4 regions of the Colwellia psychrerythraea 34H genome follow, and region 1 is predicted to be linked to each of the others. Evidence: predicted binding sites of a transcription regulator. Region 1 holds the regulator's gene; each other region holds the start of a gene.
The links. Region 1 encodes LexA, which represses DNA repair genes until DNA is damaged. Its sites were predicted from a motif close to TACTGTATNNNNATACAGTA; they were not measured.

Region 1 (7,769 bases):
ACCAACCGGCAATACCACCACCGACAATGACCACTGTTTTTGTTAATTTATTCATGATGTGCAACCAAGTATTTTATTATGCAGAGAAGCGGGTTATACGCATAGGCAAACAAACTCAACTCTAAATTTGCTTGCTTATAAATACAGAGAAGAAGACTTCTTCCTGAGAAAGAAGCCTTTATATACTAGTCAATATATACTAGAAAGAGCCACGTACACCGAATGAAATACGACGTCCGCTATCAACAACCTCTAATATTTGATTAGAGAATCGACCACGATTGTGCGTATATTCTTCCGTTAAGTTAATGCCTTCAACAAAAACGGTAATTTGATCCGTGAGGTCATAACTCGCGCTTGCATCCCACTGAGAATAGGCTTCAACATAAGTTACCCCATCACCACCACCTTGCGTAAGGTTTTGCAAAAAGGTATCACGCCAGTTATAAGCAATACGACCTTGAAATGCACCACTTTCATAGAAAGCGATAAGGTTAGTTGAATCACTTAATCCTGTTAACGCAAAAACTTGCGTGATATCTGCATTATCTAATTCAGCATCACTATTAACAAGCGTGGCATTGGCGAGCAGGCCAAAACCAGAATCAAAGGTATGTTGTGCCGCTAGTTCCCAACCATCAACGACAGCTGACTCACCATTACTTGGCGCGGTATTGGTAAAGACTGCAACTTGGTCATCTGCATCTGGTGCACTGACATCACTTCCTGTAGAAGGGTCAGTTAACAAACTACTATCAGCGGTAACAAAGGTTTTAGGATTTTTACTACTGGTTATAAAGTTAGCAACATGTTTCCTGAAATAACCCGCTGAAACATAACTAGCATCCGCGTAATACCATTCAATTGACAAGTCTAAGTTATCAGAGCTAAAAGGTACTAATGCAGCATTACCACTGGAAGACTGTAAGTTACCCTGGCGCACAGTATCTAACGACGTTATTGGACGCAAGCTACTTAAAGTAGGTCGTGAAATACTTCTTGATGCGGCAACACGAGCAACGAGTTCATCTGTGATTTCTAATTTAGTACTAAAATTAGGTAAAATTTGAGCATAACTGCTACTTTCATCAAAGTCTGAAGCTGGGCCATAAACCGCTAGCATTTCAGTTGCATCAAGAATATCTAATCGCTGAACATTAGCTTGTGTTGCGCCTACAGTGACATCAGTGCTTTCGTAACGGAAGCCACCAGTAGTATAGAGAGGCATACCTGCTATCTCGCCTTCAAAATCCAGCTCTAGATAAAAAGCAGTCGTTTCTTCTTTAACTTCAAAAGAGTTATTAGTTTTTACAGCGTTAAAATCAACGCCTTCAACTGCACCTAAGAAATCGAATAATGCTTCACCATCAAATTTTAACCATTGTGAAGGTGTACGACCGCTGCCACTAACATCACTTAAAAAGTCACTTCCTGCATCAAATACTTCTTGAGGGAAGGCGCTAACATCAGGGAAGTCTTGGTAATTACAGTAGGTACAATGAATTCCGCTAGTGGTATTATCCCAAGAATTTACTGTTTTGGTTTCAGTAGAATACATAGCACCAAAACGGGCAGCAGAGAAACCAGTATCTCCATCCGATAACCAAAGACTATCCCATTTTACTTGAGTAACAACATCCTCAATTTCTTTACTGTCTCGAATCATTACATGGGCACGACTGTTGGCGGGATCTAAATAATCAGAAACCCCCGTAGGTGAGACATAATCAGGACTATTTGGATCTTGATTAACACCATCTCCTTCTTGCTGACCACTGTAAATTGAAGGGTCTGGGGTTGCAAAGTCAGAGTAATAAGGCAAAATATTACCATCAACATTCCATTGAACTCGGTTGGCATAACCTAATAACGCTAAGCTACCACCACGACCATTATTTGGTTCTCTTTTAGCTGTTGAGTTACTTAAATCAAACTTCATATTTAAGTTATCATTAACATCCCAATCAAAGTTCAAACCAATAGAAAGTGAATCAGTTAAACGATCCGCTTTTTTAGCGTGAAAGTCAGTTGCTAAACCTGTTTCTTGATACATTGAAGTGATAGTACCATTGGCATCAACAACAGCATTTTCAACATTATCAGAAGTAAACCAATGACCATAAGATGTTGTATCAGATTTGACATCAAAGTCTGAATATAATGCATCTGCGGTAATGACAAGGTTATCTGAAGGTGCATACTGCAAGACTAAGTTTGCATTGGTACGTTCACGTTTTTCTGTGGTAACCAATGAATCAAAGTTTTGCGGAATAAATATATTACCGGTATATACGTCACCGGACTCTGTTACAGGAGCGCCTTTGCCGAAAGAAGAATTTTCACGCCAACCAGCACTTTGAGCACGATTTAATTTCGTTTCACGCTCTAAATACGAGATTGCAAATAAAGCACCAAAGGTATCATCATTAAAGGTATCACTTATCAAAAGTGACGCTTGTGGGGAGGTCTCTTCACTATTACCATCATAAGTTGCTTTGACACTACCCGCTAATTTAAAACCATTAATAGCAAAAGGTTTCGCCGTTTCAATATTAACCGTGGCGCCAATACCACCTGACTGTACCGTCGCTGATGATGTTTTATGCACATCTAGGGTTTTTACCATTTCGGCAGCAAGCGTATCAAAACTAAAATCACGACCTGGATCTTCAGAGGCTTGTTGTCGACCATTAACAAGTACTGTATTAAATTGTGGACCAAAACCACGCACGGTGATTTTTTGACCTTCACCACCCGATCTATCTATCGAGACGCCAGTAATACGTTGTAATGATTCTGCAAGGTTAGTGTCCGGAAACTTGCCAATATCCTCAGCAGAAATAGAATCAACTACGCCACTAGCTTCACGTTTTGTGTCTAAAGCGCGACCAAGAGCGCCTCTAATGCCTGTAACGGTGATTTTTTCAACGTCTTTTTCAGCTGTTTTACTGTCTTCAGCATGCGCTTGCACTGAAGCTGTTGACGCTAAAATTGCAATAATTGCTGTCGATAATGTATTTTTTTTAAACATGTTATCTGTCTTCCCCAAATCATTTTTATTATTTATGGAAAGCAGACCTTGACCACTCAATGTTGCAACTAACTCCGTATCCTCAAGTAAAAGTTTAATGGCTTGTTCAATAGAATAATTGCCAGTTAACTTATTTGCCGTTATATCACTTACTTTATCAAGTGAGAAAATGAGCGTTAAGTCGGCTTGCTCTGCAAATTGAGTGAGCGATAGATCTGCTCTTTGCTGAGGAATATTGAACGAATAGGTATTACTTAATTCAGCACTTTGAACATATGGAGCACACGCTAAAGCGAGTGTTGCTGCTATGCTAGCTGAGTTAAATTTTCGTTGTTCAATAACCTCAACAGTAAGTTTTTCACTTACAAATATTAAAGACGATTGAACAAGTTTTTTCCGCCAGTGCATCGGTAACCTTTTGTTATTTTTAGTGCGTTAATGTAGCCAAACTTAAAATCATTCTGACAAAACTATATTATATTTACTAGTTAATAATCTATGTGCTGGATATAGATGATGAAAGCTAAATTATGGTCTGGTAATAAAAATAGGGCTATATAAACGAGTATATACTTGGTTAAATTTACACGTGTCAAACCACCCTGTTGTCAATTAATAGCTTACTAACCATAAACTTAATTATTAGTAGTCATGTTGATAATTCATATAAAGTCAGCTGTGAACAACAATATACTCTCATGAAAACATAGGTAGATAATCATAATGTGAGGTGATTTCTGCACGTAAACAATAATTAGTTAGATATACCTAAGCGGGGCTTGCCTTTCATCACATCCTGTATATACTACCAGTAATACTGTGTAAATTTACAGGCTAAAGCTATGATAGATTCAACTACCGAATTACGCCCACTGACTAAACGACAGCAACAGATTTATGATTTAATCAAAGCAAAGATTCAAGATACAGGCATGCCACCTACACGTGCTGAAATCGCTAATTTTTTTGGTTTCAAATCAGCTAATGCCGCCGAAGAACACTTAAAAGCTTTAGCAAAAAAAGGCTACATTGAAATGCTTGCAGGCACTTCTCGTGGCATTCGCTTGGTTGAAGAAATGCTTGAAGCAGAAGGTTTACCACTGATAGGGCGAGTTGCCGCCGGTGAACCTATTTTGGCGCAAGAGCATATTGAAGAACATTATAAAATGGATGGTAATTTATTCCATCCTGCTGCCGATTATCTCTTGCGTGTAAATGGCGAAAGCATGAAAGATATCGGTATTCTAGACGGCGACTTACTTGCTGTGCATCAAACTACTGAAGTACAGAATGGTCAAGTTGTTGTTGCCCGTGTTGAAAATGATGTCACCGTAAAACGTTTCAAACGTGAAGGAAATGTTGTCTATTTGCATGCAGAAAATGAAGACTTCTCTCCTATTAAAGTCGACTTAGCTAATCAAGAGTTTAATATTGAGGGTATCGCCGTCGGTATTATTCGAAGTGGACGTTGGATGTAATCCATCATAGCCACTGTTACAGCATTCGTCATATTTATTACCTAATTACTGCGTAATAAATATGGCGTTTTTATTTATCTTCAATATTTTCCTTTCTAAATTTCCACGTGATTTTCTGTAATTCTTAAATCCCTTTATTAGATTTAATCAAAGCTAGTCCCAGTAGAGCTCACACTCTCTTTAGAGCTATTACTCCATTGAATTAAATGGCTTTTTTATAATTCCTCAGTTATAAAATGTTTGACCTAGATCAATTTTTAGCGTAATTCTATAAATAGTAACGCATACAAAACGAACATAAAAAGAATAAAAAGACGTCTGTTTGCTAATCCTGTCACACTAGTTCACTAGTACTATGACTGATTACTCTTTTACGTCGATAATTAACTTGATCTCTAAATTATGTATATTCGTCATGAACCGTTCTATATAGCGCAACCGTGGCTAAACCGAGCTCTTGTTAGTTGATAAAAATAATAATAACAACAACAGATATTCAGTTCAGTGAGTTATGAAGTACATTGCTGCACATCTGTTCTCTATCATTGAAAAGAGGAGATGCCGTGTGGGGAAACATAAGCTAATTTGGCTAGTGTTGGTCAGCCTATTTGCCAATTCAGCCTGGGCAGAGACGCAGTTAAACCTAACTAAAGGGGTTACTGCCGTTAGTAGAGACGTATATGATTTACATATGCTAGTGCTCTATATTTGTACTGCTATCGGTATTTTAGTTTTTGGCGCTATGTTTTGGTCGATTGCTTTTCACAGAAAATCTAAAGGTGCAAAGCCTGCTGATTTTCATGAAAGTACTAAAGTAGAAATTTTATGGACAGCAATACCCATTGTTATTTTAATCGCCATGGCAGTGCCTGCTACACAAACACTGATAGCGATGGAAGACAATGAGAACTCTGATGTTACGATTCAAATCACGGGCTCGCAATGGAAATGGCATTACAAATACTTTGACCAAGATATTGAATATTATTCTGTGCTTTCCACCCCTCGCGAGCAATACCAAAACCAACAAGAAACTAGCGCCATCAAAGGTAAAAACTATTTACTTGAGGTTGATAAGCCGCTTGTTATTCCTGCTAATAAAAAAGTTAGATTTTTAATAACATCTGATGATGTTATCCATTCATGGTGGGTGCCTGCTTTTGCCGTTAAACAGGATGCTAATCCAGGATTCATCAATGAAGCCTGGACTAGAGTCGAAGAACCCGGTGTCTATCGCGGTCAATGTGCCGAGTTATGCGGAAAAGATCATGGCTTTATGCCCATAGTTGTTGAGGTAAAATCAGCTGAAGATTATGACATTTGGCTCAATGAACAACAACAACGTATCGCCGCTGCAGCAAGTGCCGAACAAGACTCATTAAACGCTTCTGTATCAAAAGAAGAACTTATGCAATTAGGTGAAACAACTTACACAGCCTACTGCTCAGCTTGTCATCAACCAACCGGTTTAGGTTTGCCGCCGGCCTTCCCTGCATTAAAAGGTAGCCCTATAGCTACAACGGGTACGATAGAAGAGCACCTCAATATTGTCTTTAACGGTAAAGCGGGCACAGGTATGCAAGCCTATGGCAAACAATTGAGTTTAAAAGAGATAGCCGCAGTCGTCACTTATGAGCGAAATGCTTGGGGCAATGATACTGGTGATATCGTGCAAGCCTCTGATGTAAAGTCTGCTGTTGATAACACATCACAAGATGCTAAAGGAGTCGTCACAATTGAAACTAACGTTGAAGATGCGGTAGAGACAATGACTGAAGAAGCACCCGTTGAGGATTTAGCTAAAGTGTATAGCCAAGATGAATTAATGGCTATGGGCGAAAAAGTTTATATGACAGCTTGTGTTGCTTGTCATCAACCAACAGGTGCAGGATTACCTCCAGCATTTCCTGCGCTTAAAGGCAGTTTGATTGCAATGGGGGATATCGCTATTCATTTAGATATGGTGCTTAACGGTAGTAAGAAAAATCCTGCCATGGCTGCTTTTGGTAGTCAATTAACCAAAACCGAAATAGCCGCTGTTGTGACTTATGAGCGTAATGCTTGGGGAAATAATACCGGTGATTTAGTACAACCTGCAGCTGTTGATGCTGCTAGTGCGAAGTAGGGGGATATAAAATGACCACAGACGTTATAGAACAAGATTCGCACGACGAACATTATGGTGACCATAAAATGACAGGCATAAAACGCTGGCTTTATACCACTAACCATAAGGACATCGGCACCCTGTATTTATGGTTTGCTTTTATTATGTTTTTAACTGGTGGCGCTTTAGCTATGGTGATCCGCGCTGAGTTATTTCAGCCAGGTCTGCAAATAGTTGAGCCGGACTTTTTTAACCAATTAACAACTGTCCACGGGTTAGTTATGGTGTTTGGTGCCATTATGCCTGCATTTACTGGCTTCGCTAACTGGATGCTTCCTATGATGTTAGGTGCCCCAGATATGGCGCTACCTCGTATGAATAACTGGAGCTTTTGGATTCTTCCCTTTGCCTTTGCTATTTTACTTGGCTCTTTCTTTATGGAAAGTGGCGCGCCTAATTTTGGTTGGACCTTCTACGCACCATTATCAACGACCTACTCTAATGGCAGTACTGCTTTCTTCGTTTTTGCTGTTCATATCATGGGGATTTCTTCCATCATGGGGGCGATTAATATCGTTGTCACCATAATGAATATGCGCGCTCCTGGCATGACATATATGAAAATGCCTTTATTTGTTTGGACCTTTTTTATCACGGCCTATTTATTGATTGCCGTCATGCCTGTGCTCGCAGGTGTAGTGACCATGTTACTTACCGATACTTATTTTGGTACCAGTTTCTTTGATGCTGCTGGTGGTGGCGACCCAGTTATGTTCCAGCATATTTTTTGGTTCTTTGGTCACCCTGAGGTTTATATCATGATTTTGCCAGCCTTTGGCATTGTCTCTACCACTATTCCGGCGTTCTCACGTAAACGACTATTTGGTTATAGCTCAATGGTTTATGCCACATCGTCCATTGCTTTGTTGTCATTTATCGTATGGGCACATCACATGTTCACCACCGGTATGCCGCTATTTGGTGAGTTATTCTTTATGTATTGCACTATGCTAATTGCCGTACCTACTGGGGTGAAAGTATTTAACTGGGTCGCTACTATGTGGCGCGGTTCATTAACTTTTGAAACACCAATGCTGTTTTCAATCGCCTTTGTTATTTTATTCACCATCGGTGGTTTCTCAGGATTGATGTT
Region 2 (7,769 bases), 160 kb from region 1:
ATTTATTGGTTTTTCTTTGTCGAAAGCAGCACCAGTAATATGGCAATAAATGCCGCCAGTTTAAACTTTACCTTGATAATGGCGGGCATAGTGACAACGGCACCTCTATTGTTTTTTACTATCGCGGCTAAAAGATTAGCACTGTCGACCTTAGGTTTTTTTCAATACTTGGGGCCAAGTATTATGTTTTTGTTGGCGACGTTTTATTATCAAGAAACCATGAAAAGTGCTGAGTTAATCACCTTTGTATTTATTTGGGCAGCGTTAGCGCTTTATAGCCTAGACTCATTTAAAAAGCGTACTTAAGCCGAAATTTATACCCATGAGACTTCAAGTATGCGAGTTTGAGGATACCTGAGTGATTCATAGGTATATGAGATTGCAAAAAAAATAGCGCTTGAAAAAGCGCTATTTTTTATTCACTGACTTTATAATATTCTTTGTATTAATCGGCCAAGACTATCTAATCGTCTAGTTCAGCACCAAAGACGACGATCTGATTGCGACCATTTTCTTTTGCTGCGTATAACGCATTATCGGCTTCATTCATTTGCTTAGAGAGCTCATCTTCGCTATCAAAAACCACCCCTAAACTTAACGTAATAGATATTGACGTATCGCCCGCGGGAATAGAAGACACCGCAATTTCTCGTCTAAAGTCATCTAATTTATTATGTAAATAATCAGCATCTAAGCCATGTAACAGTACGGCAAACTCTTCACCGCCCAAACGAGCGGTAAGTCCGGCGCCAAAATGTTTACGCATATAAAGTGCAATGACTTTTAATACCTGATCACCACTATCATGGCCATAGGTATCATTTACCTTCTTAAAAAAGTCGACATCTATCATAGCTAAACAATAAGGTACTTTTTTATTGATATATTCTTTGATGCGAGACTCAGCACTACGGAAAAAAGCGCGGCGATTAGCAAGGTCGGTTAAATAATCGGTGTTAGCTGCATGCTGAATTTTAGCAATGTTATTTAAACTCTCGATATTTTGAGTAATACGACAATAGAATTCTTCAGGGCAAAAAGGTTTACGTAAAAAGTCATCGGCGCCATTTTTTATAAAGCGCGCTGAATGAATACCATTACTCGCGCCTGAAATACCTATTACCGCTAATTGCTCACGGGTATAGACACGGCGTATTTCATTGGTCAGCTCAATACCGTCCATTGCCGGCATCTCTAAATCAGTGATGACCATTTTAATATTTTTATGCTGAGCAAGTTTTTCTAAAGCCTGCACACCATTATTAGCGGTAATGACATTAAAATTACGGCGTTTTAATAACTCTACAATATGGTTTCGCGCAGAAGATGAGTCATCGACCACCAAAATGGTGTTTTTATTATTGGTTTGTTGCCAGTGTAAAACACGCTTTAAATAGAGGAAGGCTTGACTGTTTTCTTTTGGAATATAATCAATAACTGGCTGTGATAATATTTTCTGGCGAGTTTCATCATCCATTTTCCCTGTCATAACGATGCTAGGAATACCATGGGATAAGACACAAGCTATCGCCTCACCATCTAGCGTATCAGGTAAGGCATAATCAATAGTCGCTGCAAAAAAATCAGTATCTGTTGATAAGATGTTTTCTACCTGCGCTAAATCAGTAGCAATAACCACCTCAAACTTTAACGAACGCGCTATCTGTTTGATAACAGTCGCTATAGGTTTACTGTCTTCTACTATTAATAATCTTTGAGACATCACGCTACCTTCTGATTTTTAAATAAGCTAATTTTTGGCTGATAGGTCCACTATGCAACAAGTCCCCGAATAGACGAGTACTCTCTCAACAGTTAAACCGCTTGTAAATTAGCGTATTCCACCACCAACCACTTGCTACCAACATCGGCGAAATTCACCTGAATACGTGATTGAGCACCACTGCCTTCATAGTTAAGGACCACACCTTCACCAAACTTAGCATGCTTAACCTGCTGCCCCAACTTAAAGCCAGTATTTTCAAAGGTTTCAAGTGTAAAGGTATTTGAAAATTTACCTACTTTACTGGGACGCTTTACCTGAGACTGCATGCGAATTTCTTCGATACAATCTTCAGGTAATTCTCGTAAAAATCGGCTCGCTTTATGGAATTTTTCTTGTCCATATAAACGGCGACTTTCGGCGTGGCATAAATAGAGTTTGCTCATCGCTCTGGTCATGCCGACATAACACAAGCGACGTTCTTCCTCTAAACGGCCAATTTCTTCAACCGACTGTTGCGAAGGGAACATACCTTCTTCAAGACCCGCAATAAAGACCAAAGGAAACTCTAAGCCTTTAGCTGAGTGCATTGTCATCAACTGTACTGCGGCTTCAAATTCGTCTGCTTGAGATTCACCAGATTCTAATGCCGCATGGGTTAAAAATGCCGTTAACGGGGTTTGCTCTTCCGCTAACTCAGGATCGCTTTCAAAGGTTTGACATGCGGTGACTAGCTCATTTAAGTTTTCAATACGCTGTGCAGCACGTTCACCTTTTTCAGCCTGATACATGGCCTTTAAACCACTGTGGTTGATAATAAAGTTCGCCTGCTGATCTAAATCTAAGTTAGTCGTATCATCTTCTAATTGTTCGATAAGTTGAATAAAGGCAGTGATCGTTTTAGCGCCCCTACCCTTTAATTGCTCTGCTTTTAACATTTGCTGGCAAGCTTGCCACATTGTTACTTCCAAACCCCGTGCTGCGTCTCTCACTAATGACAAGGTTTGATTACCAATACCACGCGTAGGCGTATTGATAACACGCTCAAAGGCCGCATCATCATCACGATTATTAATAAGACGCATGTAAGCAAGCGCATCTTTTATTTCTTGTCGTTCGAAGAATCGTTGACCACCGTAAATTCGATAAGGCAATTGTCCTTGCAATAACGCTTCTTCAAGTAAGCGTGATTGTGCATTTGAGCGATACAATATGGCTATTTCATCAAGTTTTCCTCCATCGTCACGCCATTGTTTTATACGGCCAGCGATAAAGCGCGCTTCATCTATTTCATTAAAAGCAGTATAAATTGAGATTTTTTCGCCCGCTTCTCCATCAGTCCACAACTCTTTACCCATGCGATTGTTGTTATTGCAGATTAATTGGTTAGCTGATTTCAAAATGTTAGCGGTTGAACGATAATTTTGCTCAAGACGAATAGTTTTCGCGTCATCATATTCTTGTAAAAAACGTTCGATATTCTCAATCTTAGCGCCACGCCAGCCATAGATTGATTGATCGTCATCACCAACAATCATCACCTTACTGCGAGCTTTGCCCAGCATAGTAAGCCAAGCATATTGAATGGCGTTGGTATCTTGAAATTCGTCTACTAGAATATGGCCAAACCGTTGCTGATAATGATCTAATAGTGCTGGATTTTTCAACCATAATTCATGGGCACGAAGCAACAGCTCGGCAAAATCAACTAAACCAGCTCTGTCACAGGTTTCTTGATAGGCTTTATAAACTTTAACAAACAATTCTTCCGTCGGGTCGAACTGAGCATCAATATGTTGAGGGCGCAAACCTTCATCTTTCTTACCATTGATATACCAAACAAATTGTTTAGGTGGCCATTTTTTCTCATCTAACTCTAATGAACGAACAATACGTTTAATCAAACGAAGTTGATCATCACTATCTAATACTTGAAAGCTTTGCGGTAAATTAGCTTCTTGGAAATGCATTCTTAATAAACGATGTGCCAAGCCATGAAAAGTACCAATCCACATGCCGTGGGTATTACCATTGGTCACTTGTTCTACTCGAGCACGCATTTCTGCCGCTGCTTTATTAGTAAAGGTTACCGCTAAAATACTGTGCGATGAGATCCCCTCAACTTGCATTAACCAGGCGATACGTTGCACTAATACTCGAGTTTTACCACTGCCAGCGCCAGCTAAAATAAGCATGTTTTGCTTTGGGGCTGCAACAACATCACGTTGCTTATCATTGAGAGAGTCGAGTAATTCTGAAACGTCCATAGGAATAACCTTTATTTAGGTGGCGAAGTTGAGGTGACGTAATTTATTGAAGTAGATATCAGTACATAAAAAGCAAAAGTATATCACTATTTAAGAGCAGGAGTGCATTTTACTGTTTATTATTACAGTACCCGCTCAATTTGGTAATCTATCAAATACTTAAGCTTTTCGAATTAGTTGTGACAGGTCGCTTACTAGGCTTAATTCAATATGAGGTATTTGCTGTAGGCTTTTACCCACACCGTATTGCGGTAACCAAGCAGTTTGGCAACCGGCATTTAATGCACCATGAATATCGGCAAAACCACAATCTCCGACATGTAATAACTGTTCAGGTAAAATATCGAGTTGCTGACAAACTAAGGAAAACATATCGGTTTCAGGTTTTTGTTTTAGCAAATGTTCACTTTCATCATGACAATTGCCTGTTTGAAAACCGGCATGATAAATATGTTGAAAATAATGATCAATGCCCAGGGCTCTGGTGTCTACATTACCATTACTGATTGAGACCAACGGAAACGCTTTACTTAAACTCGCTAAGAGTTCATGGCTTTCTTTGGGTACGGTAAAATCACTTCGTAAGTTAATGAAATAATCTAAGCCCGCTTGTGCTTCTTTTCTCGCTGCTTCTGCAGAGAGATTATGCGCCAGCAAACCTAAACGATAACTTTCAAAACGCAGTCTTACCACATCGTGAGAAATATCCTGATGTGCTTTTATCGCTTGTTGTCGATACGGTGCCCAAAAACGTCGATTAAAGACCTGCTTTGGTTCAACGAGTAGCTCAGGTAATAAAATGGCAAACTTTTCAGTAAAGTAATGCGCCATTTGCTGTTCAACCGACTGCATTATTGGTCGGTTATTATACAAGGTGTCATCTAAATCAAAACTAATGGCTTTAATCGCGGTTAAACGTCGGTAAAATTGCATAGTCTCACATAATCCTTAGAATTCTTACATTGATAACTGTTGGTGTAATAACTTGGCAACTAAGCGTTTGAACTGATTAAGTAATAAGGTATCCATACGCGGGTCGAAGTGATGAGCGTCTTCACTACCAATCGCTAAAAATCCAACTGCTTGTTCATCATGAGTTAGTTTAATCAATACTACTGAGCCTAAGCATGGCTTAGAGAAAATCAGGGTTTGTTCACTTTCTTGCAAACGACCAAAATAGTACTCGTCGTTAGTTAAGCGGTTTTGCATAACGCCAGCACAATCATTAGTCGACAAACTATGGTGAGCCACCTCGGTGTTATTTCCTGAAACTAACCACAATTTAAACGAGGATAAAGATAACAATTCTGTTGTCGCTTGATGTAAACAATCGAGTAATTCTTCCGCTGATTGACAATCCAGTAAGCGTAAATATAGATCACTATAAAGCACAAATAACTGCTCATTATGGTTAGCTACTGACATTAACTGAGTAATCTCATCTTCTAATCCATAGACTTTTTGACGCAGTTGCTGTTGTTGACGTTCCACTAAAGAAACAGTCCCACGTTGCTCATCATTGAGCCTTAAGCCAGTCATTAAGCTGTTATTGCGATTAAAAAACTCAGGGTTATCTTGTAAGTAACTTACCACTAACTCATCCGTTAATGGGATATCATCGCTATTGATAGCTTGTTGTACATCATTCATCTTGCTAGGTTCTTCTTTCATTGGATACTATTACTAATAAGGGATTGGGAAAGTAGCGGATTATATCGATATTTGACCATCAAATACGTGTGTTGCCGGTCCAGACATTTTCACTGGATGACCCGGTCCTTGCCAAAATATTCGTAATTTTCCACCTGGCAGTTCTACGGTGACTTGTTTCGCTAGTTTTTTCTGCATATAACCAATAACAACGGCTGCACAAGCACCGCTACCACATGCTAACGTTTCTGCTGCTCCACGTTCATACACTCTTAATTTAATATAATTAGGGCTAACAATTTCCATAAAACCGACATTAGCATCTTCGGGGAAACGCTCATGTACAGATAATTCTTTCCCGAGTGATTCAACATCAGCTTCTGCAACACTATCGACAGTCACTACACAATGGGGGTTACCCATTGAGACAGCACCACATAATACCGTTTCACTTTCACTACGCAGAATATAAGTACCTTCTGTTTTTTGTGCAGTAAAAGGGATTTTTTTTGGTTCAAATTGTGGCACCGGCATAGTGACTGAAATATTACCATCACGCTCTATATGTAAGTTCATTTTACCTGTGCTGGTAGAAACTTTTATCTTATGTTTATTGCATAAACCTTTCATACGGACAAACTTTGCGAAACAGCGAGCGCCATTTCCACACTGTCCTACTTCACTACCATCGGCATTATAAATACGGTAATGAAAATCTAAATCTGGATCATAAGGAGGCTCAACCACTAATAGTTGGTCAAAGCCGACACCGAAGTTTCTGTTAGCAAACTTAGTGATTTGTTCTGGCGATAAAAAAACATTTTGTGTGACATTATCAAGCACTAAAAAGTCATTACCTAAACCATGCATTTTAGAAAAATTGACTAACATTATTGTTGCTCTTTAACTTGATCTGTTGACTGGTTAGTAGCTTGTTCTATTTGCTCAATAGGCTGTTGAACGGCTTGTTTTTTTTGTGATTCATCAAGCGTAGTCACCGATTTATCTTGCGACTCAACACTTTTACTTATACTTTTCTCTTGGCTTTCATCACTTTGCGCTACCGTTTCAGTTTTTGAAGTAACCGCTTGCTCAGGTGTTTGGTACAAATCACCTTTAATGCCACACGCAGATAAAAAAGTGACAGCAACAAAGGTCAGTAAAATTGATTTAAGCTTTAACTTTTGATGTAGCTTTTGATGTAAGTAATGAAGTCTATTGGTACGCATGATGGTTTTTTGCCATGAAAGTCGTTTAAATCAAGCTTTTTAGCTTAACTTAACCGCTCTGTATCTATATTTATTTTGTCTGATTGCTATTATACTCACATGCTTATCAACAATTATACTCACTTAGACAAATAATGTATTTAAAGGATAAGCAATGAACGATAGCCAATACAACTTGATCGCCGAAGCACTTCTTCTCGCTATAGAAGAGGCGATTGAAGACTCTGGTGTCGACATAGATTACGAAGGAGTTGGCGGGTTATTAACGCTGACTTTTAAAAATAACAGCAAAGTGATAATAAACAAGCAAGCACCCTTGCATGAAATATGGGTAGCAACAAAATTCAATGGCCACCATTTTGTCCTGAATAATGATAGTTGGACAGACAAACGCAGCGGTGAAGAGTTTTGGCAGTTTTTATCAAATGCTGTAAGCACGCAAGCTGAAACTGAATTAACGCTTTCAGCACAGTAATAATTATATATTTGGATAAATCGAATGAATAACACTACAGTACGAATTGCCACGCGTAAAAGCGCCCTCGCCTTATGGCAAGCAGAATATGTTAAAGCGCAACTTGAGCATTTTCATGACGGTATTAATGTTGAATTAGTGCCTATGACAACGAAAGGCGACATCATTTTAGACACGCCTTTAGCCAAAGTCGGCGGTAAAGGTTTATTTGTTAAAGAGCTTGAAGTAGCAATGCTTGAAGACCGTGCTGATATTGCTGTTCATTCAATGAAAGATGTTCCTGTCGATTTTCCAGAAGGCTTAGGATTAGAAGTCATTTGTCCTCGTGAAGATCCCCGTGATGCTTTTGTTTCTAATACCATCAAATCATTAAGTGATTTACCACAAGGCTCTATTGTTGGCACCTCAAGCTTACGCCGTCAGTG
Region 3 (7,769 bases), 540 kb from region 1:
TGTGGATTGAGTATAGACACGTTGAGTTGTGTATTATCAGTTTCCTGTTATTTGGCAATTTTACTGTGATGGCATAAACTTAACTGTATATTTTATGTTCTACAATCAGGTGCTACTCATGGGTAGATGTTACAACAATATAGTCATTGACGCGTCAATCGAAGCAGTTTGGCAACAAATAGGCAACTTTCATGATATGTCGTGGGCGAAAGGGGTGATCACCTCTTTAGTTAAAGTAGGCCCTGCTAGTGGTACTGAAGTAGGCGCTAAGCGCATTTTAAATGATGCTATTCACGAAACCTTAGTATCACTAGATTCCAGTAATTATACTTTTACTTATTCTATTGATGATGGGCCAGATGCTATTGCTAAGTCAGCGGTAGATAACTATTTAGGTATGGTTAATTTGTCTGAAAGTAGCACGGGTGTGTTGGTTGAATGGAGCTCTAGTTTCACTTCAGATAATGAAAAGGCGGTTACTGAGTTTTGTGATCCAATTTATATGGCATTACTTGGCGCATTAAAAAATAGTTTACGTTAAGTCCAACTTACTTCAGCGTTAAATTCACTTGTAACAGCCGAGCTGTTGACGCCTAAATTCGCCTTAGAAAAAGACTAATCAACTTCTACCTCTTAAAGATATTTGAGATTAATTACCTTTGTATAGTTTACCTTCAAACAAGTAGCTTGGCGCTAACTTGCTTTTTTTACCGCTTTCTTCTGAAATGTTCGTTTGCCGCGTTTAGGCTTAAAAGCAACCTTAGGTAAACCAGAAAAAGATTGCTGACTGGCACCTTGTACCATCTCATTGACTATAACTGTTAAAGGTTGCATAAAGCTTAGATAGTTGGCATTTTTCTCACTGATTGCTGTGAGTGTTGCTTCCCATTGTGCTGTCATATCTGGCAAAGTAGCCATGGTGGGCAGGGCGGTGATTAACGCAACACCAACCTTCGTTGCAGTAATCGCTTTGCCTTGACGTTGTAAAAACCCGCGTTTAAAAAGTAAATCTATAATGCCGGCGCGAGTAGCGTCTGTACCCAGACCATCGGTTTCTTTCAGTACTTTTTTAATGGCCGCATCATTGACGTAACGGGAAATACCGGTCATGGCACCGAGCAGCGTTGCATCAGTAAAAGATTGCGGCGGTGACGTGTGTTTTTCTATTAATTCGCCTTGTTGGCAATGTAATAGTTGCCCTTTTGTTAAAGGGGGCAATGTTTGCTCTTGTTCTTGCCCATGTTCTAACTTGCTTTGGTTATTCGTTTTATTACTTTTTGGGAATAAGACTTGCCAGCCCAGTTGTTTTTCTGTTTTTGCTTGGCTCATAAAATTCCCGCCAGCAATTAATAATTCCACTTTGGTTTGCTGAAAAATATAGGCAGGATAAAACTGTACTAAATATTGACGTACAATCAGTAAATAGACATTTTTTTCAAAGGTATTTAAATTGATGTTCTCAGGTGATTTCTCGGTAGGGATAATTGCATGATGGGCGGTTATTTTTTTATCGTTCCATGCTTTACTCACAAAAGAAGTATTTGCCCCTTGAGCGGGTTTATTACAAGGTAATGATGAGTTGGCGAGTGTATTAACAATGCCACTTGCTTGCTTTAGTTGCTCTTTAGGCAAATACCGACAATCTGAACGTGGGTAAGTAATCAGTTTATGTCTTTCATATAAAGCCTGACAAACATCAAGCACAAGCTTGGCATTCATAGAAAACTGCTTAGCAGCACTAATTTGTAATTGCGATAAATTAAAGGGTAATGGGGCGGCTTGTTGTTTTTCGTTACTGTCAATATTACTGATTGTTGCGGGTTGGTTAGCAATGCGTTTAACGACATTCTCTGCTAATGCTTTTACCAAAACTCGACCTTCTTCATCGCAATATGGTTGACAGTTTTCACTTGGTTGCCATTTTGCTGTAAAAGCGACGGCGTCCTTTGAACTTAGTGCAATATGAGCCTGAACTTGGAAGAATGGTTTACTGACAAATTCTGAAATTTCTTGCTCACGTCTAACCACTAAACCTAACAAAGGTGTTTGCACACGACCTACGGACAATACCGAGTTGTAACCGGTTTTTTGCCCTTGCAATGTATATGCACGGGTAAGGTTAATACCATAAAGCCAATCAGCGCGTGAACGTGCTAAAGCAGAAATAGATAACGGCATAAAATCACTATTAGGTTTTAGTGACGTAAGGGCTCGCTTAACGGCAGGTAAGTTTAAATCGCTGATCAGCAGACGTTTAATGTTAGCTTTTTTTGTTTTGGATAATTTAAAGTAATCAATCACTTCATCAACGAGTAATTGACCTTCTCTGTCGGGATCGCCTGCGTGAATAATTTCATCGGCTTGTTTCACCAATTTTCTTAAGACAGTGAGTTGTGAGCGAGTTCGAGCAATGGGTTTTAATTGCCATTGCTGCGGCACTATAGGCAAACTTTCCATGCGCCATTTTTTTAATTCGGCATCATAGTCTTCAGGATCTGCTTGCGCCAAAATGTGTCCGATACACCAACTGACCACATCACCGTTAGCGAGCTCAATATGTGTTTTATGGTTTTTTTGTGGCTTAGGTAATGCGGCAGCAATAGCGCGACCTAAACTCGGTTTTTCGGCAATATAGAGTTTCAAGCCATATCCAAGTGTTAGTGATTAACAACAAAGGCTTAAGTATAGTGCGTTTACTGGTTTTATGTACAGCTTTATCGGTTAGCTTTGACTAGGTAAGGAAAGTACACATGATGCTTAAAGTTTCGCAATAAAAAAACCGCTCTTAAAGAGCGGCTTGAATCTTAGCTGCAGCTAAATATTAGCTGCTTAAACAGTAACTATTAAAACTCGTAACGGGCAACAAATGATACATAACGTTCTGTTTGACGATCAGTAATACTTCCGTAATCAGCATTTTTAACTAAGTTTCCGTCATCATTTAGGGAGGTTCTGGTTTCATTAATATTGGTCGCTGAATCGCTATCAAATACGTTATAAACGGTCGCTTTGAATGATAAATCACCATCCATTACTTCGGTAATATAAGTTAATGATAAATCGACATTAGTAACCCAATCAAGGTTACCTTTTGAACCACGCTTAGCCGGTTGTTCGTTTTCATCGTAAAAGCTCTCATGACCAGAATTGCCATAACACGCTTCCCATACATTACCAGCAGCACAGCTATCTACGCCTGTTGGATGACGGCCAAGGTAACTTTGTGGACGACCAGAACTGATACTCGAAACGAAACCAAAAATTAAGTTTTCAGTAATGTCGTAACTACCGTTAAATTTAAATACATGGGTGTGATCGTTTGGTAACAAGCCATAGCCGTGGTCCATAACATCTCCGTAATCGTACGAAGTTGTCCAACCTGGATCTGCTTGGTTATTATCTGTTTTAACTAGACCTTCTGTATTACCCCAGTTTTTAGAGTAAGTGTAAGAAGAGTTAATGCGGAAGCTATCCGTGATCGAACCATCAAGGGTGAATTCCATTGCAGCATAATGACGTTCCATCTTAGGCAACATCATTTCCTCAGCAGATAAAGTTACTGCTTCAACGCCATTATCAGGATTACCATCAAAATCTTGTTCAATCGTTAAGCTTTCACCCGGGTTGTGTAAGAACCATGTACCACCGACATCATTATAACCAAGTTGAGCCAATTTCTTATTCAACGGTGATTGGATATCACTATCTTCTACACCACGGCCAAGTTCACGCCAAATAACGCGTGTACCAAAAGTCATGGTATCAAAGACTTCTTGCTGAAAGCCTAGGGTGACTTCATCTGAGTACATTGGCTCTAATGTGGTAGAAGCAATACCACCAGCGGCTAAGTTGGTGCTGTCTTGACGAATATCTGTCTCACGATATGCGGAGCCATGGCTAGGAGAACCGTCAGCCAGTAAAGCGGGATAACCATCGTTGTCTAGTTGGTCTGTGCGGTAATAATCACGTACGTCTGTTGCAGAACTACCCTGAGTAATGTTCATGTTAGCTGATACTGGCTGAAAGAAACGGCCATAAGTGGCATAAACTTTTGAACTTCCATCACCAGATAAGTCATAGATGGCTTGTAAGCGCGGTGCTATTTGACTATCAAAATCAACATAAGCTTCACCACTATTCATGGTATTTTCAGATTGGGTATAACGTACACCCATGTTTAATACTAAATTATCAGTTGCTTGCCATGAGTCGTTTACATAAAAGGCTAGTTGACTCACATCAGAATCAGTAAATCTATTACGGACACGCTTTTCAATATAGGTATCACCTGCTGGCGCACCAGAAACACTGCCATCGCCGGCAGTATATACTGTCCACCAAGCAGCAGCGTCACCTTCACCATTAGGAAACTCTAAATAATCAACAGCGACATTGGTATAATCAACACCAAAACTAATCGCATGTTCTTCAAGATCTAAGCTGAAATCGATACGCGCTTGATCACGAGTGTATTCTTCGTTTTTCAAAGTGCTGTCTGTGTCGTTACTTAATTTAACCCAGCCGTCAGTTGCATCCCAGACACTTGGTGCTGCTGAACCAGGAATAGTATTAACTTCTTCAACCACACGACCAATCACTGCGTTTACACTAAAGTTATCCGTTAAGTAACCGTTATAATTAATGCTATATAATTGACCGCCATCTTCACCGGGTGAGTTCACACCCAGTTTTTCACCAACAGTATTGGCTTGCGAGTCATAGGCGTAATTTTTTTTGGTCCATGTGCGTTTATTATTCATCGCCATAAAGCCAAAAGAGTGATTTTCGTTAACAAACCAATCTGCTTTTGCAAACCAGCGGTCTGATTCTCGTACACGATCTGTCGTTACGGTTTGTGTTGAGTATGTTTCATCTTCTTTACGTGGCTCATATAAACCATAGAAGAAGAGTGAATCTTCGATAATGGCACCACTTACCCAAAGTCTTGCTTCGGTAAATTGGTAACTATCTTGTCCAGTAGCTCCATCACTAGAAACATTGCCGTTGGCAAGGTAAACAGTGTCTTGGCTTGCGCGCATTGAAGAGGGATCAATACGTATTTGTCCGCCAAATTTAAATTCATTATCACCAGACTTTGATACGGCATTAACAATACCACCCAAGGCACCACCAAATTCAGGGCTTACACCACCTGTTTTAACTTGTGTCTGCGAAATAGCTTCCCATGGTAGGGATAACGCGCCTAAACCTGTTTTAATATTAGTGATATTAAGACCGTTTAAGTAATAGGCATTTTCCGCAGAAGATGAACCTCCAAAGCTAGAAGCACCCTTAAAATTTGAACCACCTGCAGAAGAGGTACCGGGGGCTAATAAAGCAATATTTTCAAAACCATTATCTACTGGCATTCTATCAAGCTCTTCCTGATTGAAGGTAACACCTGAAGTTGAAGAAGCTAAATCTACACGACGAATACTACTACCGAGAATATCAATGCGTTCAATCTCTTGCGCTGTCGCAGAGCTTGACAGTAATTGACTATCTATAATAACAGGTTGACCAATTCTCAAGCTGATATTAGGTTCTTCTGCGCCGTTATAGCCATCTTTTGTGATGGTAATATTATAGTCACCCACGGGAACATTACGCAGTGAGTAATTACCTTTATCGTTGGTTTTAACCGTGAATACTAAACCTTTGGTTTTATGTTTTAAGGTGATGGTGGCATTGCTGAGGACAGTGCCTTCATTACTGATGATATGGCCTTTAACCGTACCTGTGTCGATAGCCAATGCGCTAGGGGCAGTAAGTATTAGTGCGGTACCTACGGCAATAGCAGCGAGAGATTTACGTGCCTTTAAGCTTGATGTAATCATTTGGTTTTACCTATTTTATTGTTGTTTTATATTATTATTGTTTTGTTGTGTCCTTTAAGCTGACTTAGCTTCCCTTGTATTTTTACCTGTCAGCAGCGGGGATTTATTAAGCGAATAACCCCACACGACGGACACACTTATATACGTTATATTGTATATTATCTACAATTATTTGATGTGGAGTCTTTACAAATAGAATAAAAAACGAACTGAAAAAGTATGTTGGGAAACGAAAGTTCAGTAAAAACGCTCGTTGTGGGTGATGTGAAAAGCCACTGTATAATATAAATACAGCTTAAGAATATAATGCTATTAGCTTAGAATTATTTTGAATATAATGCCGTTTTCAATTGGTTATCAAAATAAAATACAGTTTGGACAGGGGTGCTGAAGGTTGTTTATTGAAGGTTCACTGTTGGAGATAGCTGGGTATGGCTGGGTAATAAATTAAAGATGTTAAGATTTTCCTTATTTTGATTAAATTTTTTGAGTCATTCTAATTATTCAGTATTATGACGTTGTGTAGATGGTATGTACTGTTAAAGAGGATATTAATGCCTACGCTTGAAAGTCAGTACTAGAATGGTGCCAATTAATATGGTAATTGAAGCGAATATGACACGTAATGTAATGACTTCATTTAGTAGTAGAGCCCCAGCTAAAGTGACTAATAGCGGAACACTTAATTGCACAATCGCGGCTTGAGTGGCTTTAAGCTCAGGCAACACACTATACCAAATAATATACCCGATACCAGAAGTGACAATACCGGATAGCAATGCATAAATAACACCAGTGTTTGCTAAGTCGATAGTGTTGTTTGTAAACAGGTAAACTATGAGCCATAACAGTGTTGCCATAGGGGCAGCTTTTATGAAGTTACCGGCAGTGCTAGCTGCAGGACTACTTGCTCCTCTGCCTTGTAGCGTGTAAATACTCCAAGCGATCCCTGAGATACACATCAAAAATGCTCCCATAAAGGAAGGTGCACTTATACCCGGTAGCATCAAAATGACTAGCCCAACAATTGCTAAAACAAAGCCGACTAGCTGTATTACGTTCAGTCGTTCTCCTTCACGGTAACCTGCAACGGTCATGGTAATTTGTACTGATCCAAAGAGTAATAGGGCACCTGTGCCAGCTGCAATCAATCCGTAACCATAGGTAAAACTGACGGCATAAATAAACAAAGCAAAAGCAGCAAACCATGTCCCCCCTTGTGCTATTTTTTTACCTTTTTTGATCGCTAAAAATAACCACAAGAAGAGTGCTCCTGAGACAACTCGAAGCATAATGAAGCTAGCTTCATCAATAGCCGTTTTTTCTAAAGCAAAACGAGTGATGAGCGAATTAGCAGCAAAGGCTGATAGTGACAGTAAAGTGATTAAAATGATGCGAAGCCGAGTCATATTTTGCCTTATCTTTGTTTAGGAAAACTATAATAGGAGGAGAAGTGACTCGATTTTGTACTTTAGGAAGAGCAGGAACATATCAGGTGTTAGCTTGCCATTTTAGCAAGTTATCACCATTATACCCGCTCCACTTGAAGATGCTCAGTCTTCCCCAAGGGGATGGTTTAGAAACACTTTAAGTTGCGTTATTGATTTTGACAATATATCTTCTATCAATGCCTTGCTTCAAGGCGTTTCTAATTCCAGTTGAATCATGCATCTTCAAGTGGAACGGGTATAGATAAGGTTAAACCATATCATCAAAAGGGTTTTTGCTAGGTAGTGCGATGCTATTTTTGAATTCAGTGAAGCGTAAACTATCGTTAGTTAATTCAATATTGGCTTCATCGATCAGACCTTCACCAAATTTGTAAATTAAATCAAACTGACCATCATTAGCGTTATCACGATACACTTGCTGGGCTTGTTCTACTTCAATTAACTTCTGTTGGTAAGTTGCCATTGCCTCTGCACCATAACG
Region 4 (7,769 bases), 1.4 Mb from region 1:
GTTAATTCATTAGAAAATATATGGCAATATTTTTAGCTGTAATGTCAGCAATGCGCACTTTTTTGACGTTAGATTTTGGTGAGGGCAAAACTACCAGTGTTCATTGTCCTAAGGTCACTAGCTGCCACAAAGCGGTCATTAGGTTACTAGCGTCGAACAGCACTTTGGATTAGATTTTGTATCGATAACGCCGCATTAAGCGGACTAAAATTGTTGGTTATAATGTGGAGCGAAGCGGAACCTAACCAACTGTTTTAGTTCCGTTTAAATGCCTTGTTATAAGGTTTTGGATAGCCACTCTTCTTTTGTTATTTTATAAAGAACGTGCTCTTTCAATTTAATATTATTAACTAATGGGTGTTGGAAGTTTTGCTCTGTATTGGTCATTTTTATACGCTCCATAACTTTCACCGAAGGTTTATTCACAACTGCTGTAAATGAAACAACACTAGCAATATTTAAGTCACTAAATGCAAACTCTAAAACTTTCTCAGCAGCTTCTGTAGCATAACCTTTACCCCAAAATTTTTTTGATAAACGCCAGCCAATTTCTGTTGCTGGACTTATTTCAAGTTCTGCGGGTGAATTATGTAAACCAACAAAACCCATAAATTTATTCGATTGCTTTTCTTCTACAGCCCAAAGTCCCCAACCACGTTCAGATATTAATTGCGAAAGTTTTAAAGCTAAATTGGTACTTTCAATCTCAGTTAAAGTGTTTGGAAAGTATTCCATTACATCTTTACATGCGTTTAACTCTGCAAACGGAATATTATCTTCGCTCTTCCACTGTCTTAAGATCAAACGTTCTGTCGCTAAACTTTTAATTGGATTCATATGCAAACTCGATTGACCTTATAACAGCTTATTATGGAGACTTCTCAGTAATGTCCATCCCATAACTTTAATTTAATTCGTATTAATATCCCATATTTTCAGTGCCTTATAAACTAAAAATATTTTATTTTTGTTAGGTCTTGGATATTACTGATACTTCTCAGTAATATCCAACATAGAATTAAAGCCTATTTCAAATAATATCAATTAGTTAGGGTTTAGAAATGTTGATTTTTATTTATTACTGAGACTTCTCAGTAATATGACACAGTCAATTCATTAGAAAATATATCGCAAATATTTTGAAGCTAACTTCCGCTTAGCGCACTTTTGAGAAGTTTATAAAATGAGATTGTAGGACGTTTTCTAAAGAGAAATACCTGATAACTGGATCATACTATCGTGCCTGCATATACATTCGTTATAAATATAATCCAACCATAAATCGACCACACATATTAAGCTCAACAGTTTATCTTAGGTATTTCTGACCAGTTACTCGTAGAGCGAGGTGATAAGAAGTTTCGCCTCATGGCCCACTTTTCATTTTTTTCAGCGATAGCCACTTCAACAGCCCCACGACCATAACGATGATTTATTTGGTCATAGCATTTCATTAAAGGCGGGTTATTCACACTAAGACTAAACATATCTTGTTGCTGAAATTGACTATTCTCTAATTCAACGCCACCTACTCCACAGCGATAAAAGCTAACACCTTGTCTATAAATATTATCAAATACGTAAGAAATAGCACCGACTAGCTTTAAGATATTGTCAGTCGCAATGGGAAACTCATAAATGACCGATTTTTTATAGTAACTGTCATCATGTGGCGAACTTGATGCAAAAATAACTAAGCGTTTAATCAAAGAGCCTTGTCGTCTAACTTTTGCCCCTACAATACTGGCGTGACTTGATAGTGCAGCTTTGAGTGCATGACCGTCGGTTACTCGTTGCCCAAAACTACGTGTAGAAAATATCTCTTGTTTGTCTTGCCCTATTTCATCCCATTGTAAGCACGGCATGCCGTTCAGTTCATTCACTGTACGTTCAACGACCACACCGAACTGACCTCGCATTGCTTTAGGTGATTGATTAGCTAAATCCCAGCCATTTTTAAGCCCTAATATACTTAGCCGTTTACCCAACTTGGAGCCAATACCCCAAACCTCAGTGAGCGACATTCTAGAGAGGATTTCTTTACGAGAGGCTTTATCATCTATCACAGCGACACCATCAAAACCTGACAGCTTTTTAGAGGCATGATTCGCTGCTTTGGCTAATGTTAAGGTTGCACCGAAACCAACACCAACGGGTAAACGTGTTTCTCGCCACACCGCCTTACGTATTACATGGCCGTATTCGTGCCAGTTATCAACACAGCTAAAGTTTTTGAAATGTAAGAATGATTCATCAATAGAATAGACATAATGGTTATCTGAGTAACGCGCAATAACATTCATCATTCTTTCACTTAGGTCTGCATACAGTTCATAGTTTGAAGAACGAACAACGACACCGTGCTTTGCTAGAAAAGACTTAACCTTAAAATAGGGGACAAATTTAGGTACACCTAGCTGCCTCGCAATAGGACAGACAGCACAAATACAGCCGTCGTTATTCGTTAAAACGACAACAGGTTTATGCCTAATGCTTGGGTCAAAAACCTTCTCTGCACGTGCATAGAAAGAAACAGCATCAACTAACCCAAACATGACAGCAGTACGGGGAGTTTTTTGTGCAACCTGAAGGAAACATTTACTACTCCTTCTATTTGAAAGTCATCGCTTTCGCTTATTTTAATGGGCTTGTGTTCGTCAGAGGCAGATAACAATAATGCATTATCGGTATCAATTATTTTGCACACAAAGCACCCATTAAAATTTGCTACAATGACAGAGCCATTACTAATATGCTCCACCCTATCAACAACAAGCACATCGCCATTAAAAATCCCTCTGCCTTCCATTGAGCGTCCATTAGCGAGACCAAAGAAAGTCGCATTAGGGTGCTGAAGAAGTAACTCCTCTAATGAGAGATTTAGTTCTCGATATTCTGCTGCGGGTGATTCAAAGCCGGATATTCCTGCTTCAATGTAAACGGGTATTACTTTCATAAAAAACCAACGCTATACTGTACATAAATACAGTATAGTGTTTTTTGGCTATATTTTGAAGTGCGATCATCAATTAGGTATTACTAAAAACAATAGCGCAGTAAAGTATTGCTGGTGAATTAGACTTAATACTTTGATGTTAAATAGTATTAAGGTAAGTTGGGCGTTATTAGGTTGGTTTTAGTTCCTGTGGGTTTTCAACGTGAGTTTCTATGAACTTATTAGCAAGAGAAGACCTAGAAGCCAAAGATATCTCTCTAAACATTACTGCCAAACCAAAACATTTATTCGGTACTTATAACATGACACTCAAAAACTTATTATTCCCCTGTGTACTGCTCAGCCTTATTTTACTCTTACCTGAAGCTAACGCTGAAACAATTAAAAAATCCAAATCAGGTATATGCCACGACCTAAAAAGCCCATATTACAAACGTACCAAGAATTTTACTTCGTTTATTAGTTTAGCGTCGTGTATCGAATCTGGTGGTCGACTACCTAAAAATTCTTCCTCTACTCCCGCTAACACTCAGAAACAATCAACTATATCGTCAAATTATTCACGAAAGATGTTTGGGCATGGCTGGGCTGACAGTAACAAAGACTGTCAGAATTCAAGAATGGAAACACTCATCGCTTATTCCTTGTCGCCTGTTCGGTTTAAAACAACAAAGGAATGTGAGGTAGTATCGGGAAAGTGGATTTCACCCTTTTCAGGGAAGACTATATATGCAGCCTCTGAGATAGATATTGACCATATTGTATCGCTGAAGTGGGCGTGGGTTCACGGTGCAAATCACTGGACTAAAGCCAAGCGAGTGAAATTTGCAAATGACCCTGCAAATCTTTTGAGTGTAGAAGCTAGGTTAAATAGGCAAAAGGGATCTAAGGGGTTAAATGCGTGGTTACCGCCAGCGAATCAGTGCCAGTATATATCTCGATTTATCAGGGTTTATAAGGCATACAACTTAGAGCTGAGCAACAAAGAGCAAGTGATTTACGATAAAATAATGAAGCAACACTGTCACTAATGAGACTTACATCGCCCTACTTTTACATAAGGCTGTTTTTATAGAGCTCAATAAATTTGAGCTCTCCTGCGGTATATTTACCTCTTATACCGAACAAATAATCTATCAAATCGTGTTTCAGACTCTTTCAACGTTTTATCATAACTATTAAGAAAACCGTCTAATGCATGCAAAGGGGAATTACGAGTAAGCCCTGTATGAAAATCACTACTACCGTAACAGATGATTTTTAAGACGTGCTCAACAAAAACTTCACGAACAATGTTTTTATCTTCACAAAACAAGTCTAGCCTTTCGAATAACTCTTCATCGCCGGAGATTTTTAATTGTTTATGCTTAGATGAGAATAATTTACGTGTATCAAATTGATGCTTAACTGCTTCAGGGTAGTTTTTACCTTTGTGCTTAAATTCTCTCTTAACATGAGTCAGTTCTTTGTCTAAAAATAAGCAAAACCACACTTTCTTAACCAAGCCATATTGTTTAGTTAAGGTATTAAAGTCTTCTACTAATTTTGAATGGACTCTGAATGTACAAACTTTGTTCATTACCTAACCACCAACATATACCTTTAGGTATATAGAATATTTCAGATTAAAAAATTTGTTCTTTATTCCTAATAGCTATGTAAGAACATGAATATAAAGAGGTATATTTTAAAATATTTTTTTTAAAAGCAGAGTCTAACACGTTTTAAAAAATACTTAATTAATTAAAACTTAAAAGCATTACCGTTTGATATATATATACAAACTCAATCGTAGCCATTTTCCGTCTATTTTTCACCCAGCTTTACAAATCCAATTTTTAACGATTTACTCCCTTTTCAACTGTAGTTTTAAAACACAGAAAGTGCCCTTTACAGTCAAAGCTCGAACCGAGACTCACTGGGGCAACCTTTAAACGTAACGCAATAAAGCTACACTTATTGGACTTACTTTTGTTTTAGGAAAAATGTAATTGTATAAAAAAGCCACTAACTAAAGAGGGTAATAAGATGGGTGATAAAAAATATCTCTATTGTGCAAACAAAGGCAGAATCGATGTTTATTGCCATAAGCTTGGAATAAAATTATGGACACAAACGTCGCATGAAGCTGCCTTTGTTTTGATGCTTGATAATGACCCAAAAGTTAAGTCTTTCTCTTCGCAGCCAGGGAAATATGCCTACAAGGGCAAAAATTTTCAGCCAGACTTCTTAGTTGAATACACAGATGGAAGATTCGAGTTCATCGAAGTACACTCTAGAGAAGACAAAAGCGAGAAGTTTAAAGCGCGAATTGCCCTATTTACCGAGGGCTTTAAGGAGAAACTTGGTGCTGAACTTACGTGTAAATATAACGACGAGATAGACTTTCAATACATCAGAAATATTGAGCACTTATCTCAATACAACCGTATGACCGACACTGACATTGATAATATATTACGCGTCGCCTGGTTTTTTCCTCAAAACATCACTTTAGGTGAAGCTGAACACCACTTAAAGCAACAGCTCGGATTAGGGTTTTCTATGAGGGTTTTAATGTGGTTACGCTTATATGATTTTGACTGGTATACAAAAATCAATGCAAACACCCCCTTAACGAGAGCGACAGTATAATGAGCTCCAGACCTTCGTTCAAGTATCGTGAATTCAATATTCCCAATCATGGGCTGTGTCGAGTTATCCAAGATAAAAATGAAAAAATTGGGTTCGAAGAGGTCGCTAACACACAAAATGCTTACTATGTTTCTCGTGATTATTTTACCAGTAACTTGAATGACGATGTGATAACGGCAGCGCCCGCTGCTAATGATGAGGTTATCCTTACAAACCGCATTAAGCGTCACGTTGAAAAAAGGAAGCATACCTTAAATATCTTGGAAGAATTGGTCATTAATGGTCATAAAGCGACCTCTGAAATAACTTATGAACTACTTAAACAACAACTACTCAAGCTATATGGTGAAACTGAAACAATCTGGGCCCACTCAACAGTTTGTGAGTGGTGGCGTGAGTACAAGAAAACAAAAAATATTGCCAAGTCTGTTGGTCAAGACCCTGTAGTAAGAAAGCGAATTTCAGAACGACAAGAAGAGCTGATTTTTAAACATTTAGAAACTGTATTCTTAACAAAGGATACCTTTAGCGATAGTGTAAGCGAAGCACATAGTAGTTACTCTAAAGATGAATATTTTGAAAATTCTGACGAAGAACCTGTCTCTTACTCAACATTTATTCGAAGACGAAACGAAATACTCGATGTAATAAAGGTGTTTGCTACAGGAAGTGATGCTGAAAAACGACGTAAAGCCTATAGATATAAAGGAAAAATGAAAGTTGAAAGGGTCTTAGAGCGTGTTGAACAAGATGCCTCTCCCTATAACCTTTCGCTATTAGACGATAACGGCAAGACAACAGAAGGAGTGCAACTTTTTGCAGCAGTAGATTGTAAATCCAACTACCCAATGGGCGTTTATGTAAAGTTTGGCAAAGGCGAGAGCTCGGAAGATTACCAAAGATTATTTAGGGAGATAATCACAGGAACTTGCCCAACTTTAAATGCGAATGGTATCCCCTATTGTATCGTGGGTGATAATAGTGGTGGCGCAAGAGCTACAAATACTCGCGAAGTTTATCATAACAGCAAAGTTAAATATCACACGTTGTCACCACATACCCCATGGGGTAAAGGTCATATTGAGGGTTTATTCAATATTTGGGAAAAGAATTTTTTTCGTAATTTTTCACATGTGTATACTGATACCAAAGGAAATAAGGTTCAAGTAACAGGCATACCTGGTTACTTACCTGATTCTGAGGATTATCGAGTTCATAAAACGCAGAAAGACCGAGCTGTCATGAAGAAGAGTGAGTTCTTAAGGTGTTTAAATATCTATTTAAGCCAATATATAAACACCACGCAACCTGAACTTGGTGGTAGAACTCCTCAGCAAGTATGGAATGAAGGTATTGCTGAGCAAAACCCTCCTAAATTGACAGTGAATGATTTAAATTATGCGTTTATGTTGTCGTCTACTTCTGTTGATAGAACGCTTTATGAGACAGGCACCGTCTATTTTGATAATGCATTTTATCAGCATGAGGAACTGAAAGATCTTCATAACGAGTTAAGTACCAAGGGCCACAAAGAGATAATTGTAAACGTTTATCATAGTCGCTGGGATGTTAGGACAATCAAAGTGGTTGGTCAAAACCCGACAGGCCAAGGTACTGTAGTTATTTATCCAGAGCGTATTACTCATCTAGAAATGGACTCTGAAATACCATTTGGAACGGATAAACCAGTTAAGGTTGAGAAGCCTTACTTTCCTCCTACTGAAACTGATGCGCCGTTAGATAAAAAGAAAAAGGAAAAGAAAAATAAAGCTGAAGAGACTAAAGAAGAAGATTTTCAAAAGCGTAAAGTAGAAGCATTTGACTTAGACAATCAGATAGTACCGAGCTTAAGTGCAATGATTCAGGCAAGCAATGCGATATTTAACACGTCTGTTCCTGTTAACTCTACTGCAAACTTCTTTATGAAAAGGCGTAATAAAAGGAAAGAACACAACATCGAGAATGACCTTCAAAGTAAATTGTTTGATGAGCATGAAAACCCTCCTACAGAGTCAGACTTGAATAAGTGGGGTTATGATGAAGATATTAAAACATAGCTTATTTACCTCGGTGGTGAATAAAATGAGATTAATTCACCACCAAGACGATACGGCTAAGCTTAGCCTTTTAATTACAGGCATGTCAGGAACAGGTAAATCAACATTAGTGGATTGGTATG

Region 2: a site for LexA is predicted at 4,101-4,120, ahead of uvrD (DNA helicase II). Genes of this name have one in related genera too.
Region 3: a site for LexA is predicted at 2,695-2,714, ahead of CPS_RS21570 (DNA topoisomerase III). Genes of this name have one in related genera too.
Region 4: a site for LexA is predicted at 2,972-2,991, ahead of CPS_RS07260 (LexA family protein). Genes of this name have one in related genera too.

The regions. Positions count from the first base shown of each region.
Region 1 covers NC_003910.7:237,072-244,840, reverse strand. Annotated here, with positions in the region: gene CPS_RS01095 (tryptophan halogenase family protein) at 1-64, opposite strand, end outside; gene CPS_RS01090 (TonB-dependent receptor) at 200-3,031, opposite strand; gene lexA (transcriptional repressor LexA) at 3,874-4,509, shown strand; gene coxB (cytochrome c oxidase subunit II) at 5,075-6,634, shown strand; gene ctaD (cytochrome c oxidase subunit I) at 6,646-7,769, shown strand, end outside.
Region 2 covers NC_003910.7:78,021-85,789, reverse strand. Annotated here, with positions in the region: gene rarD (EamA family transporter RarD) at 1-306, shown strand, start outside; gene CPS_RS00370 (diguanylate cyclase) at 464-1,723, opposite strand; gene uvrD (DNA helicase II) at 1,816-3,990, opposite strand; gene CPS_RS00360 (HAD-IA family hydrolase) at 4,150-4,923, opposite strand; gene CPS_RS00355 (DUF484 family protein) at 4,948-5,661, opposite strand; gene dapF (diaminopimelate epimerase) at 5,701-6,531, opposite strand; gene lptM (LPS translocon maturation chaperone LptM) at 6,531-6,869, opposite strand; gene cyaY (iron donor protein CyaY) at 7,024-7,344, shown strand; gene hemC (hydroxymethylbilane synthase) at 7,369-7,769, shown strand, end outside.
Region 3 covers NC_003910.7:5,072,158-5,079,926, reverse strand. Annotated here, with positions in the region: gene CPS_RS21575 (SRPBCC family protein) at 119-541, shown strand; gene CPS_RS21570 (DNA topoisomerase III) at 694-2,643, opposite strand; gene CPS_RS21565 (TonB-dependent receptor) at 2,844-5,837, opposite strand; gene CPS_RS21560 (DMT family transporter) at 6,389-7,246, opposite strand; gene CPS_RS21555 (beta-ketoacyl synthase) at 7,536-7,769, opposite strand, start outside.
Region 4 covers NC_003910.7:1,681,993-1,689,761, reverse strand. Annotated here, with positions in the region: gene CPS_RS07270 (GNAT family N-acetyltransferase) at 277-837, opposite strand; gene CPS_RS07265 (Y-family DNA polymerase) at 1,302-2,555, opposite strand; gene CPS_RS07260 (LexA family protein) at 2,543-2,956, opposite strand; gene CPS_RS07255 (HNH endonuclease family protein) at 3,169-3,987, shown strand; gene CPS_RS07250 (hypothetical protein) at 4,065-4,535, opposite strand; gene CPS_RS07245 (hypothetical protein) at 4,985-5,590, shown strand; gene CPS_RS07240 (hypothetical protein) at 5,590-7,647, shown strand; gene CPS_RS07235 (AAA family ATPase) at 7,625-7,769, shown strand, end outside.